2 linked regions of the Kordia antarctica genome follow. The protein of the gene in region 2 interacts with the protein of the main gene of each other region in a pairwise test. Links are inferred from orthologs where the notes say so. Each region holds a gene or a part of one and is shown on either strand. Other genes may lie near its edges.

The links. Proteins that work in one complex are often made in the same cells at the same time.
Region 1: the proteins of ftsA (region 2) and IMCC3317_RS11530 interact in binary tests that used the Escherichia coli proteins (3 or more experiments, as listed by UniProt). The link is inferred for Kordia antarctica from one-to-one orthologs.

What each region holds. Positions count from the first base shown.
Region 1 is NZ_CP019288.1:2,777,300-2,784,246, reverse strand. The notes cover bases 2,690-5,645. They hold IMCC3317_RS11530 (rod shape-determining protein), read right to left. Parts: upstream 4,704-5,645; coding sequence 3,675-4,703; downstream 2,690-3,674. Other genes in these bases: purH (bifunctional phosphoribosylaminoimidazolecarboxamide formyltransferase/IMP cyclohydrolase), read right to left, coding at 4,770-5,645; mreC (rod shape-determining protein MreC), read right to left, coding at 2,839-3,660; mreD (rod shape-determining protein MreD), read right to left, coding at 2,690-2,839. In the rest of the region: rod shape-determining protein RodA, read right to left, coding at 1-466; mrdA (penicillin-binding protein 2), read right to left, coding at 459-2,336; more of mreD, read right to left, coding at 2,333-2,689; more of purH, read right to left, coding at 5,646-6,302; IMCC3317_RS11520 (GAF domain-containing protein), read right to left, coding at 6,602-6,947. UniProt on the Escherichia coli protein: Forms membrane-associated dynamic filaments that are essential for cell shape determination. Acts by regulating cell wall synthesis and cell elongation, and thus cell shape.
Region 2 is NZ_CP019288.1:4,404,785-4,413,388, reverse strand. What follows is about bases 5,805-8,599. They hold ftsA (cell division protein FtsA), read right to left. Parts: upstream 7,978-8,599; coding sequence 6,631-7,977; downstream 5,805-6,630. Other genes in these bases: IMCC3317_RS18450 (cell division protein FtsQ/DivIB), read right to left, coding at 7,981-8,599; ftsZ (cell division protein FtsZ), read right to left, coding at 5,805-6,608. Outside these bases: IMCC3317_RS18485 (hypothetical protein), read left to right, coding at 1-303; IMCC3317_RS18480 (DUF1573 domain-containing protein), read left to right, coding at 306-737; IMCC3317_RS18475 (efflux RND transporter permease subunit), read left to right, coding at 758-3,772; IMCC3317_RS18465 (GatB/YqeY domain-containing protein), read right to left, coding at 4,127-4,579; more of ftsZ, read right to left, coding at 4,680-5,804; more of IMCC3317_RS18450, read right to left, coding at 8,600-8,604. UniProt on the Escherichia coli protein: Essential cell division protein that assists in the assembly of the Z ring. May serve as the principal membrane anchor for the Z ring.

The DNA of each region.
Region 1 (6,947 bases), 1.6 Mb from region 2 along the record:
TTGGAGGCGTTAAAATAATAGCAAAAGCAATCAGTTGATGCTTAAAATTATTAATGTTTGTCTGAATATCACTTAGAAATTTTGCCAACGCAAGTACAGTGGCAACTTTTGCAAATTCTGAAGGTTGAAGCGTAAAACTTCCAATTGGATACCAAGAAGTTGCACCATTTATATTTTTACCAAAAACCATCAATCCCATCAAACTTACGAGTCCGATGACATAAATAATACTCGAAAAACGTTCGTAAAATTTGGCTTCTACCGAAAGGATAAGAATAATAAGTAAGAGACTTGTACCAATAAAAAAGAGCTGTTTTCCGTACAGTTCGTTCATGTCAAGAAAACCTGTGGAAGCATCTGTAACAGAAGCGGAGTAAATATTAATCCAGCCAATTCCAACTAACAAAAAGTAGAGTAGGATAGAAAGCCAGTCAATTTTTTTGACAAATTTTACTTCTCTACTCATTAATTGTAAATGGTTTTCCGCTTAGTGGCTTTGCATATTCTTCTTCCAAACTCTTTTCTAAAACAAGTTTTTCCATATCCTTCAAGCTAACTTCGCCTTTAAGATATAATTCAATCATTAAACTAGAAATTTTCCCAGCCCAACGCGAACCATAATACCCATTTTCTACAAAAACGGCAATCGCAATTTTAGGATTGTCTTTTGGTGCAAATGCTATAAATATTGAATGATCGGTTAGTTGTGTTAGTACGCCATCAATCTTAACGAAGTTTTCGGAAGTTCCTGTTTTTCCACAAATTTCAATACCAGGAACATTTAACGCTCTAGCAGTTCCGCCTTTTTTCATGCTGAATACATCGTACATTCCTTGAATTACAGGCTCAAAATGTTCTGTATCAATTGTAGTATATTTTTTCTCTGTAAATTGTTTATTTTCAATTGGTTGATTATCAATTTGCTTGATAATATGTGGCGTATAATAATAACCTCTGTTGGCAATTGCAGCTGTCATATTTGCTAATTGAATCGGCGTTAATTCTACTTCACCTTGTCCAATTGCATTTGAAATCGTATTTAAAACGTGCCATTTATCATGCTTGAAAAAGCTATTTGTATAGTAATCTCCTGTTGGAATTCTCCCTGGGCGACCTGTAGAAAGATCGTTCCCAAAATAACCACCCAAACCAAAACTTTTCATGTGACTGCTCCAAACATTCATTCCTTCACGTGGCGAATCATATTTACTAATAATTTGACGATATGCATTTGCAAAATACGCATTACACGATTTGGCAACTCCATTAATAATATTTCGTCTTCCGCCGCCGCAATGGCAACCCATTTTTCTTTTCCCGTAGTAATAGGCGTTACGACATGTGTAAATAGTTTGAGGCGTAACCACACCTTCTTGCAAAGCAACCAACGCATTCAATGTTTTAAATGGCGAACCTGGCGCGTACGAAGCTAGTAAACCTCTATCGTAGAGTGGTTTATTGATAGAATCGTAATGTAATACACTATAGTTTTTAGAACGTTGTCGTCCGACTAATAAATTTGGATTGTAGCTTGGCGCAGAAATTAACGCTAAGATTTCGCCTGTGCTCGGCTCAATGGCAACAATTCCGCCACGTTTATTGATCATTAGCTTTTCGCCGTATTCTTGTAACCTACTATCAATCGTAATTTGAATATCTTTTCCGTTTACGGGAAGAGTATCTTTACGACCTTCCATATGCGGACCTAGTATTTTATTGTGAATGTCTTTTTGAAGATATTTTACGCCTCTTGTGCCACGCAATTCGTCTTCATACGATTTTTCAATGCCTGTTCTTCCAATGAGTTCACCTGATTGATATGCTGGATTTCTTCTTAAATCAGCATCATTTACTTCGCTAATAGAACCTAAAACATTTGCGCCAACAACAGTTTGATAATTACGAATAGAACGTTTTTGAATGTAGAAACCTTTATAGCGATGCATTTTTTCTTGAAGAAACGCATATTCTTTTTTTGACATTTGTGCTACAAACACTGATGGAATTCGCCAAGAATAGTCTTTTGCTTTTTGTAATTTTTTTTCAAATTCTTCAGCAGGAATACCTACTAATTTACAAAACTCAATTCTGTCAAAATCTCTTACATCATTTGGAATGACCATGACATCATACGCTGGCTGATTTGCCACAAGAAGCTTTCCGTTTCTATCATATACATAACCACGTTCAGGATATGCATGAATTGTTTTAATAGCACTATCATTTAAGTAGTTTGTGGCAGCTACATTTTCCTTAAACAATTGCAGATACGAGAGTCTTCCTGTATAGATAATTCCAACAGAGATGACAACAAGGTATAACAAAAGTTTCCTCATGATTTTTTTCGGCTAAATAAACTTATTGATAATGTGATGATTAGAATTGTAAAGATACTAAAGAATAACGTGTTTTCAAGGATGAGAACTATATTAGAAATGTTAAAAATTTCTAAAGAAAATAAAACGAAATGATGAATTACTGTTAAAATGACAATGTAAACCATTCGTTGTCCGAAAGCTGTATTTGCAAGTTTTATGGATTGATGTTCGTAACTAATTCCGAATGCAAAACGCAATACAAAAGGTCGTATGTAGGCAATTACCAAACAAGCAGCAGCATTTGCGCCACCTGAATCAGAAAACATATCTATGGTAAGTCCTAATAAAAAAGCCAAGACAAGAAACAAGCTTCTGTTTACGTTGAAAGGAAATAGAAATATAAAATAGATATATACCAACGGATTTATGTAGCCCAAGAAATCGATATGATTGCATATCAATACTTGCGCTAATACCGCGACGACAAATCGGAGACTATTCCAAAATACAACAGAACCCATTAATTTTCAGGAGCTAATAAGTTATCAATTTCTTCTCGGTGTAAATTTTCAATTACAAATACATGTTCCAAATTGGTCATGTCGTTGAATAATTGCACGTTTACGACGTATAAATTCTCGGTGGTGTTTAATGTAAAATCTTTTACGATTCCAATGGGAATTCCTTTTGGAAATAAGGTAGAATTTCCACCAGTAATAATTGTGTCATTTTCTTTAAATTGTGCTAATTTCTCTAAATCTTCTAATTGTACAATATTTGGATCTTTTCCATTCCACGATAAAGAACCGAAATGAGACGTATTTTTTAATTGTGCGTTAATTCTAGAAATAGAATTTAAAATACTAATAACTGTTGCATGACTTCCGCCAACACGATCTACAACGCCAATAATACCTTTAGAGTTAATTACGCCCATATCCGTAGCAATACTATCGGAAGTTCCTTTGTCAATCAAAAGGATATTATTTGGATTTGAATAGCTATTTCTTATGATTTTAGCAGCACGTAACATATAATCAGTAGGATAAGAAGTACTATCAATAAACCGAATTGTACTCAAACTATCTTCTTTACTGTATAAAATATTTTTCAACCGACGATTTTCCTCCACCAATATTTCATTTTCAGATTTTAAGGATAGATATGAAGAAAGATCATTTGCATTTTCATAAATACCACCTGAGAGCCAATTGGCAGAATTGATGAATTTACTTTTATGATAAGAATGTGATTGAATCGTAAAAACAAGCGATACAAACAGCAACAGCATGAAGAGAATAAAGTTTTTATTCTTTATCAGAAAATTAATAATCTGTTGCATGTACTTTTATGTTCTTATTTGATCAATACACTTTTGAATTTGCTTAAGTTTTTCAGGGTAATTCCTGTTCCACGTACAACGGCACGCAATGGATCTTCGGCAATATATACAGGTAAATCTGTTTTTTGAGACAGCCGTTTGTCCAATCCGCGTAACATAGATCCACCACCAGCAAGATAAATTCCTGTGTTGTAAATATCAGCTGCTAATTCTGGAGGCGTTTGTGACAACGTTTCCATTACCGCATCTTCAATACGTAAAATAGATTTGTCTAAGGCTTTGGCAACTTCTCTATAAGAGATCTGAACTTGCTTTGGTTTTCCTGTGAGTAAATCACGCCCTTGAACCGACATTTCTTCAGGCGGAACTTCTAAATCTTCCGTTGCTGCTCCAATTTGAATCTTAATTTTTTCCGCAGTACGTTCTCCAACATACAAGTTGTGTTGCGTACGCATGTAGTATACAATATCGTTGGTAAATACATCACCAGCTACTTTTACAGATTTGTCACAGACAATTCCACCTAAAGCAATCACGGCAATTTCTGTAGTTCCACCACCGATATCAACAATCATGTTTCCTTTTGGTTGCATAATATCGACACCAATACCAATAGCTGCTGCCATTGGCTCATGTATTAAATACACTTCTTTTCCGTTTACACGCTCTGCAGATTCTTTTACCGCTCGCATTTCTACTTCTGTAATTCCTGAAGGAATACAAATAACCATTCGAAGTGAAGGCGGAAACCATTTCTTTTTAAGCGCAGGAATATTTTTAATAAACATACTAATCATCTGCTCTGATGCATCAAAATCAGCAATAACTCCATCCTTTAACGGGCGAATTGTTTTGATATTCTCATGGGTTTTTCCTTGCATCAGCGCAGCTTCCTGTCCGACAGCAATTATTTTGTTAGATACTCTATCTCTGGCGACAATAGATGGACTGTCGACAACCACTTTATCATTGTGAATGATTAACGTGTTTGCAGTTCCTAAATCTATTGCTATTTCCTCCATTAAGAAATCAAAAAATCCCATGTGCTTTATCTGTTGTTTTATATGTTTTGTAATTCATTTTTAGTGACTTACAAAGGTATGAAAAAATTAATGTTTAAAATGTCTTGTACCTGTAAATACCATTGCAATATTAGCTGAATTGCAATAATCAATGCTCAATTGATCTTTTATTGATCCGCCAGGCTGAATTACCGCTTCAATTCCTGCATTTCCTGCAATTTCTACACAATCAGGAAACGGGAAAAAAGCATCACTCGCCATCACAGCTCCGTTTAAATCGAACTTGAAATTGGTTGCTTTTACTATAGATTGATTCAACGCGTCAACTCTACTTGTTTGTCCAGTTCCGCTCGCACATAATTGCTTGTTTTTTACCAAAACAATTGTGTTCGATTTTGTGTGTTTGCACAATTTAGAAGCGAATAATAAATCTTCTAACTGCGCATCTGTTGGTTTATTGTTGGTAGCATATGTTAAATCTTCTAAAACATCTGTTTTAGCATTTTTATCTTGTACCAAAACACCATTCAAACATGAACGTACTTGCATTTCTGGCAATGCTACTTCATTTTGAATTAAAATGATTCTGTTTTTCTTTCCTTTTAAAATTTTCAAAGCATCTTCATCATAGGATGGCGCAATAACAACTTCGCAGAATAGTTTGTGAATTTCTTCGGCAGTTGCTTTGTCAATTTTCTTATTTGCAATTAAAACGCCACCAAAAGCAGAAACTGGATCGCCCGCTAATGCATCTACATATGCTTGGTGAATGGTTGCGCGAGTTGCAAAACCACAAGCGTTGTTATGTTTTAAAACAGCAAATGTTGGATCGTCGTTTGTAAACTCGTTCATTAAGTTAACGGCTGCATCTACATCTAATAAGTTGTTATAGCTTAATTCTTTTCCGTGAAGCTTTTCAAACATCTCATCAAAGTTTCCAAAGAAGAATCCGCGTTGGTGTGGATTTTCTCCGTAACGCAATACTTTTCCGTTGTTTTCACTTATTTTCAACGCTGCTATTTCATGATTTTTATTAAAATAGTTAAAAATAGCTGTGTCGTAATGAGAAGAAACATTAAATGCTTTTGCAGCAAATGCTTTTCTATCTTCTATAGAAAAATTCCCTTCTTGCGTTTCTAACAAGTTTAAAAAAGTTCCGTAATCGTTTACAGAAGATACACAAAGTACATCTGCAAAGTTTTTCGCGGCAGCTCTAATTAAAGAAATTCCTCCGATATCAATTTTTTCAATAATGTCTTCTTCGCTTGCGCCAGATGCGACTGTTTTTTCAAACGGATATAAATCTACAATGACAATGTCAAGTTGTGGAATTTCATATTCCGCTAATTCGGCAACATCACTTTCGTTATTTTGACGATTTAGAATTCCTCCAAATACTTTAGGATGCAATGTTTTTACGCGTCCGCCCAAAATAGAAGGATACGACGTTACATCTTCTACGGGAACGACAGGAATACCAAGGTCTTTGATAAACTTTTCTGTACCGCCAGTAGAATACATAGTAATGTTTAAAGCATGCAGTTTTTCAACAATTGGGGCTAATCCGTCTTTGCTAAAAACCGAAATTAAAGCGGAGGTTGCTTGTTTTTGGGAATTCATTCGAGTTGCGTTGTTTAGTGTGTTGTTGTGAATTTGCAAAAGTAGTAATTAACACCTAAAAACAATCTTCATATGGGAAGAAAAAATAGAGAAATACAACTTATTTTGAGTTGCGTATCAGAAAATGAAATGTATATCCAAAAACTTGATCTATTTTTGATTATTATCTTCATGAAAATGAAAGTGTAATTTCAATATTTAACTTAATATTCCCACAACTTTTTAATAAAAATTTACTTCAAAAGTATCTCAATATTTTACACTGAGCTTGCCGAAGTGCACTACTAGAAGCTCAAAACTTACGAAAGCATCTCTGCAACTTTCGCATTGATAAATTCTAAAAATTCTTCGTCTTCTTTTGTAAATGGATCTGGCGTGTGCGAATCAATATCAATTTGACCAATGTTTTTTCCATTGACAAATAAAGGAATTACAATTTCCGCTTTTACATAAATGCTACACGCAATGTAATTGTCTTGCGCTTTTACATCTGGCACTAAAAAGTTTTCGTTAGAAACTGCTACTTGACCGCAAATTCCTTTTCCAAATGGAATGATCGTGTGATCTGTTGGTTCGCCTGCAAAAGCTCTTAATTTTAGTTCTGGTTTGTCTCCGTTTTTGAAGTAAAACCCAACCCAATCGTAA
Region 2 (8,604 bases):
AGTCAAGAGATCGACGGTATCATGAGTATCTATCAAAACAAAAAACCTAATACGAGTTACTATACAGACGTTAAACATATAGAAGAAAAGGATATATTCTTTAGAAGCTACCATAAGCCTATAGCCGAAGGTGTTGATGGATTACAAATTTATAAAGGGAATGTATTAGTTGCGGATGTTGATGTACCAAAAGGATTTAAAGTCGCAGGATATATTGATCCCTATTTTTACTCTGATGCCATTTTAGAAGAAGATGAGTTAACATTGAAAGCCTATAAATTTACACTTCCTAATATTGAGTAATCATGCAAAAAAACACGTTTTATGTATTACTTTTTTTCATTTCTCTCATTTCATGTAATGAAGAAGTAAAAAAAACAGAGACTCCAAAAGAATCAATAATTGCAAAAGAGTCAGAAGAGAAAAGTTATCCTCTTTTAAAATTCTCAAAGAAAGTGTTTGATTTCAAAACAATTTCAGAAGGCGAAATATTAAAAGCTGATTTTAAATTCAACAATCCAAGCAAAGATACATTAAGAATAGAATATGTAAACCCTGAATGTACTTGTACTACTTATGAGCTGAGCTCATATACAATTCCACCAAATGAAGATGGATTTATCACGCTTACATACGATTCAGACAATAGAGTTGGAAAAAACACTTCCTATACGATAGTAAAAGCAAATACAAAAACTAAATTTTACAAATTAACACTAAGAGTTACTGTGGAATAACAAGAATAATTTTCGGGAGTATGATAAAGTTTCTTGTAAGTAGACCAATTGCCGTTTTTATGGCAACTTTAGCTTTTATATTATTGGGTATTACCGCTACGAGGTTTATCCCAACTTCGCTAATGCCTGATATTGACATTCCAAAAATCACTGTTCAGCTTAGCTATCCAAATAATACTGCTAGAGAATTAGAAACAAATATTGTAAGACTGCTTCGCAATCGATTATTACAAATTAATAATTTAAAAGATATTAAAACTGAAACAAGAGACGGTTTTGCAACGCTAAAATTAGTATTTGAATACGGAACTAAGACTGATTTTGCTTTTATAGAAGTAAATGAAAAAATTGATGCTTCACTAAACTATTTACCTAGAGACCTTGAAAGACCTAAAGTAATTAAAGCGTCAACAACTGACATTCCTATATTAAATTTGACCATAGCTCTTAAAGAAGAATATAGTATAGAACGATTTCTGGAACTTAGTGAATTTACGGAAACCATTCTCAAAAAGCGTGTAGAACAACTACCGAATATTGCGCTTGCTGACATGAGTGGCCACATATCTCCTGAAATCATCATCACACCTTACAGTCAAAAAATAAGAAGTTTAGGGATTGACAATACCGAAATTATAAATGCCATTAGACGAAATAATATTGAATATGGCAATCTAATTGTACAAAATGGTATTTATCAGTATAATTTTAAATTTTCAAACCCGCTTAGGACTAAAAAAGATATTGAAAATATTTACCTCAATATTCATCAAAAATTATTCAAACTAAAAGATTTAGCGCAAGTTTCCCTGCAACCAACTTTAGAAAGAGGCTTAGTATATTCAAATGGAAAAAGAGCAATTGTACTTGCAATTATAAAAAAAGCTGATGCTAAGTTAAATGAACTAAAAGAAGAATTAGAAACACTGACAACATCGCTCGAGACAACGTATCCAGAATTGACATTCTCAACCAATCAAGATCAAACACAACTGTTAAACTTGTCGATTAAAAATTTAAAGTCCAGTTTATGGATAGGAAGTACTTTAGCTATTTTGATTATGTTTTTATTCCTAAAAGATATCAAAGCTCCTTTTGTCATTGCCCTCAGCATTCCTATTTCTTTGATAATAAGTATGTTGTTTTTCTTCATATTTGGCCTTTCTATAAATGTAATTTCTTTATCCGGATTGATATTAGGAGTTGGTATGATGATCGATAACTCTATCATTGTCATTGACAATATTTCTCAAAAACTAACACAAGGTTTTTCAGTAGTTAATGCTTGCGTCAAAGGAACTACAGAGATTATTACTCCATTAATTACTTCGGTACTAACTACTTGTTCTGTCTTTTTACCTTTACTATTTTTAAGCGGAATTACAGGTGCTTTATTCTATGAGCAAGCACTTGCGATAACTATTAGCTTATGCACCTCTTTACTAGTTTCCATTATTTTTATTCCTGTTTTATACAGACAACTTAAAAACAAGAAATTACAATTAAAAAAATGGACATTATTTAAACTTAAATTACCAGATACTGAAAATTGGTACGCTAAAAGCTATTCTTTCTTTTTCTCAAGAAAATGGCTAGTATATTCTATTTCAATACTAAGCACTATAGCAGCAGTTATGCTTTTTTTTAAAATGGAGTATTCACAATTACCTGAAATTAATCAAAATGAAACCATTATAAAAATAGACTGGAATGATAATATTACTGTCAATGAAAGTCAACATCGAATTGATATGGTATTAAAAAATATTTCAAACATTGATCAAGTATTTTCAGAAGTGGGTGAACAACAATATTTATTACAACATGATGATACAAAAAGTTTTTCAGAAGCTGTTGTGTATATAAAGTCAACATCAAATTCTAAACTAAAATTTATACAAAGTGAAATTGCGCAAAAAATTGAAACACAATACCCAAAAAGCAATCTAAATTTTGAAACTCCTAAAAACATTTTTCAATATATTTTTGGTACAAACGATACTCAATTAAATGTAGAAGTATATTCTAAATCTTTTCTTGAAAGCCCAAAAGAAGAAAAGCTTGAAGAAATAAATGAATTATTGGCAACTGTATCATATACAGAAATTCCAATAAAGAAAGTAGCTTCTATTAAAATTATTCCTGAAAACGTTTTATTGTATAACGTAAATCAAGATGATATCATCAAAGAATTAAAAACTGTTTTTCGCGAACAGTTTATTGACCGCCTTAAAACTTCTCAAAAATTTATTGCAATTAAATTAGATTATAGTATATCGGACATAGAGAAAAGCATTAGTCAAATATTTATAAAAAATAAAAATAATGCCTTCATTCCTCTTAAAAATTTAATTCAGATTCAACCTACCAAACAATATAAAACGATCACCGCTGGCATCAATGGAGAACATATAGCATATCAGGTTAATTCAGCAAAAGGCTTAGATTCTGGAATTGATAATGTGCAAAATATTCTTAAAAATAATAATGATTTTAACTTTCGATTAAGTGGGAGTTTATTTGAATTAAAAGAACTAACTCATGAGCTCACAATCGTTATTGTGGTTGCTATATTACTTTTATATTTCATCATGGCTGCTCAATTTGAATCGTTATGGCAACCATTAATCATATTATTAGAAATTCCAATAGATATTGGTGGAGCGCTTTTACTACTCTGGCTTTTTGGAGGTACCATAAATATTATGTCTGCTATTGGAATGGTTATTATGTGTGGAGTTATCATTAATGACAGCATATTAAAAATTCACACGATTAATATGTTAAGAAAACAAGGATTAAACATGGAAGAAGCAGTAAAAAAAGGAGGTGAACTGCGCTTAAAATCAATTTTAATGACCTCTCTTACTACAATACTGGCTTTGACTCCTTTTCTTTTTTTAAATAGCTTAGGAGCCAATTTACAGAAACCTTTAGCTTTGACTGTTATAGGAGGTATGATTATAGGCACATTTATAAGCCTTTATTTCATCCCACTAATGTATAGCTTTTTAAGTAAAAAGTCCTTTACATGAAGCCAAACTTAGTATGATTCTAGTAGCAAAAGTACTATTATTCCTTGATCCTTTGCAACTCACTACTGTAAAATAAGAAACCATGCCAAATGGCATGGTTTCTTGCTTAATGTGACCACGACAGGATTATTTCATGATCCAGATAAAGCTCCGCTTTGAAAATAGTACAAACAAAAAAACGCTCAAGTAAACTTGGCGTTTTTTTTTGAATGTACTATTTATTCGTGACCACGACAGGATTCAAACCTGTGACCGCTGGAGCCGAAATCCAGTGCTCTATTCAGCTGAGCTACGTGGCCTTATACATTCCCACGAAAGTGGGAATCTTATTGTTTAAAATTCTATAATTTATAATTAATTCAATAATTTTGCTTTTATAATTGTAGAAATAGTCTTTCCATCAGCTTGTCCAGCCAATTCTTTCGAAACAATTCCCATCACTTTTCCCATGTCTTTCATTCCTGAAGCACCAAGATCATCAATAGTCATCACCACTACTTTTTCTATTTCTTCTGCTGTTAATTGTTCTGGCAAAAATTGCTCTATAATTGCCGCCTGAGCTACTTCTGGTTCCACCAAGTCAGGTCTGTTTTGCTCCGTAAAAATAGCCGCGCTATCTTTACGTTGCTTTACTAATTTTTGCAACAACTTAATCTCTTCTTCTTCAGACAATTCTTCTTTAGCACCACTTTTTGTTTGTGCCAATAATATTTCAGACTTTACAGCGCGCAAAGCCGCTAAAGCAGTTTGATCTTTGGCTTTCATAGCCGTTTTAAGAGCCGTCATTATATCTTGTTGTAATCCCATGATATCTTTATTTTAATGTTGGAGAGGTAAAAAATTAAACCCGGAAATAGAACAGCAATTCCCGGGTCTAAAAAAACATATATAATAGTACTAAATCTAATTAGTCAACGTTATCATGCAAAAAAGAATTATTACTTCTTAATTGCATATCATCATTACTATCCGTACCCAAACTGGTTCGGGAAGCATTATCTGATGATTTGGTTTCATCAAGCTCAACACCTGCTCTCTTGTAAGCTGGCTGCTTCTCTATTTCGTCAATACGAGAGACGTTATTATTGAATTTATAATTAAATTCTTTTAGTTTTCTTCTGCGTTCGTCCACTCTACTTTTTAAGCTTTCTTCAATACTACTATTGAATGGATTTCCCTCATCAGAATCTTCTTTTTTTGTAATTGAATCTTCGACTATCTTCTTCTCAAAAACAATGCCATCTTCAGCTACTTTTGAAATATTTTTTTCAACAGCAGGTTCTTCCTCCATATAGTCATCTAAACTGTAACGTGTGACACCTTTGTCATGAACTTCTGTCACAGAAACTACCTCTACATGATCTGTCACTTCCATTGCATTTACATCCTCAGAAGTCAATTCAAACTTAATAAGATCTTCCTTTTCAGGAGTTTTCTCTGCAACAGGTTTCGCCAATGGCATATCAAAAGAAAAAGTAATCTGATTTTCTTCTTCTATTTCGGCTGCAACTACAAATTCTGGATCGTTTACTTCAATCGCATTAATTTTATCTGTCATTGTCGTAATAATGAAGTCATCTTGAGCAATTGGTGCTTTAACTTCATCATATATAACAGACATATTTTTGATAATTTCCGAAGTCGGAATCAAATTCAATGTCGCACTATCATCTACCAACGTATGACGAACTACTTCCGCCTTTTTTGGCGCAACGTCTCCCACAGGTTTTTGCGGAATAGTTGGTGTTACCACAGAAGTTGTTTTCGGTGTTAAGTTGTGAACAGCAGTTTGCTCGTCTTCTAATGTATGAATCACTTTTTTAGATTCCGTATTCACGATTTCGTCCTGCTGATCAATATCGAAACCCGTAGCAATAATAGTTACCGAAACTGCATCTTCCAACGTTTCATCTTCACCAACACCCATAATGATGTTTGCTCCGCCGCCAGCTTCTGTTTGAATGTGATCGTTAATTTCTCCGATTTCATCAATCGTAATTTCTTCTGAACCAGAAACGATAAGCAACAACACGTTTTTAGCTCCTGCAATTTTATTATCATTCAATAATGGAGAATCTAACGCTTTCATAATCGCTTCGCTTGCTCGGTTTGCACCAGAAGCATTCGCAGATCCCATGATAGCTGTTCCACTATTAGACAATACTGTTTTCGCATCGCGCAAGTCAATATTTTGTGTATAATGATGCGTTATTACTTCTGCAATTCCTCTAGAAGCTGTTGCCAATACTTCATCCGCTTTAGAGAAACCTGCTTTAAAGCCTAAGTTTCCGTAAACTTCTCTTAGTTTATCGTTGTTAATTACAATAAGCGAATCTACATGCGAACGTAATTTTTCAACTCCAATACGCGCTTGTGCATTCCGCATTTTTCCTTCAAACTTAAAAGGAATCGTCACAATACCAACGGTTAATATATCTTTATCTTTGGCTAGTTTTGCAATCACTGGAGCTGCTCCAGTTCCTGTTCCACCGCCCATTCCTGCGGTAATAAAAATCATCTTTGTATTGGTATCCAACATGGTACTAATGTCTTCAATACTTTCCAAAGCTGCTTTTTCTCCAACTTCCGGATTCGCGCCTGCGCCCAAACCTTCCGTCAGTGAAACTCCTAATTGAATTTTATTAGGAACTGTACTATTTTGTAAAGCTTGAGAATCTGTATTACAGATAAAAAAGTCTACTCCTTTTATTCCTTGCTGAAACATGTGGTTGATAGCGTTACTTCCGCCACCGCCTACACCGATCACTTTAATTACATTTGATTGATTTTTTGGTAAATCAAATGAAATGTTTCCGAATTCTGTGTTGCTACTCATAATTCTTTAACTGTTTTTTTTATTATTCTGCGTTATCTAAAAAATCTTTCAACTTATCGGCCCATTTTTCAAAGATCGATTTTCGTTCTTTTTTTGGTTCCGATTGTATTGGAGCGGTATGTTCTGTGTCATCATTAATAGACGATTCTCCGTCTGAAATTGCTTCTGTAGGTGGTTCCACAATTTCTTCTTCAATGATAGCTTTTGATTGGTTTTCTACTGCATTCATTACAAGTCCGACAGCCGTTGCATATAATGGACTCGCCATTTCTGTATCCGAATCGCCTGCCAAATGTTCGTTTGGATAGCCAATTCTGGTATCCATCCCTGTAATGTATTCTGCCAATTGCTTTAAGTGATTCAACTGACTTCCGCCACCTGTAAGCACAATTCCTGCAATTAGTTTTTTCTTTTGTTCTTCATGTCCGTAGTTCTTAATTTCTAAGTACGCTTGTTCTATGATTTCAACAACTCGTGCATGAATTATTTTTGAGAGATTTTTCAATGTAATCTCTTTTGGTTCTCTTCCACGTAATCCTGGAATCGACACAATTTCGTTATCTTTATTTTCGCCTGGCCAAGCAGATCCAAATTTTATTTTCAGTAATTCCGCTTGCTTTTCTATAATAGAACAGCCTTCTTTAATATCTTCTGTAATAACATTTCCACCAAATGGAATTACTGCCGTATGGCGAATGATTCCGTCTTTAAAAATTGCCAAATCTGTGGTTCCACCTCCAATATCAATCAATGCAACGCCTGCTTCTTTTTCTTCCTGACTTAATACTGCATTGGCAGATGCTAAAGGTTCTAAGGTAATTCCAGCTAAGCCTAATCCAGAACTTTTTACGCATCTTCCAATATTTCGAATCGAAGAAACTTGCCCGACAACTACATGAAAATTTGCTTCCAGTCGTCCGCCGTACATTCCAATTGGCTCTTTAATTTCGGCTTGTCCATCCACTTTATATTCTTGCGGAAGCACATGAATAATTTCTTCACCAGGAAGCATTACTAATTTATATACTTGATTGATGAGTAAGTCAATATCTTCTTCATTTATAACTTCATCTGCATTGCTGCGCGTAATATAATCGCTGTGTTGTAAACTACGAATGTGTTGTCCTGCAATTCCAACCACAACTTCACTTATCTTATAATCAGAAACACTTTCGGCTTCTTGTACTGCTTGTTGTATAGATTGAATCGTTTGTGTAATATTATTTACGACACCACGATGCACACCCAAACTCTTGGATTTTCCAACTCCAAGAATTTCGAGCTTTCCGTATTCATTTTTTCGCCCAATCATTGCCACGATTTTCGTGGTTCCTATGTCTAATCCTACTGCGATATTATTGTTTTCCATGACTTATTTTTTGGTGCAAACTACTTGATTGGTAAATTTTAAATCAACTTTCGCATAATCATTCAACGTTTTGTCTTTTACAGCTTTTTTATAAAACGCTTTCAAATTATTCACCTTCTTTTCCATATGTTCAATGTTGCCAAATTGTACGATGAAATCATTCGTTCTCAATTTTAGATCAAATGTCTTGTTTTCGTTTTGTACAATGGTGATCACGTTCTTTTTCAGAAAATCATCTTCGGCTATGTATTTTGTCAACACATATATATTTTTCAGCTCCTTTTTATCTACTTTTCCTTCCACAAATGGAACACGAGCAGCAGAAACTTTGGACAAAGGCATCGCTTTCCCTTCAGAATCTATATAATAAGAGTCTTTTGTTGCGATACGTGCTATTGGTGTTCGCTGTTTAATTTTTGCACCAAGAGTCCCATTTACAGACAGATACACTTCTGCATCTTGAATCATTTCATTCGCGCGTAAACGTTCCTCTAGAATATCCAAATCTAACTGATCTTTTCGTATGTTCGTAACACTATCAACATTTTGTATTAACAATTTATTAACCATCGAGCGCGTAATGAAATATTCTCCTCCATCAAGGTATTTCACATCCGGATTTTCAAT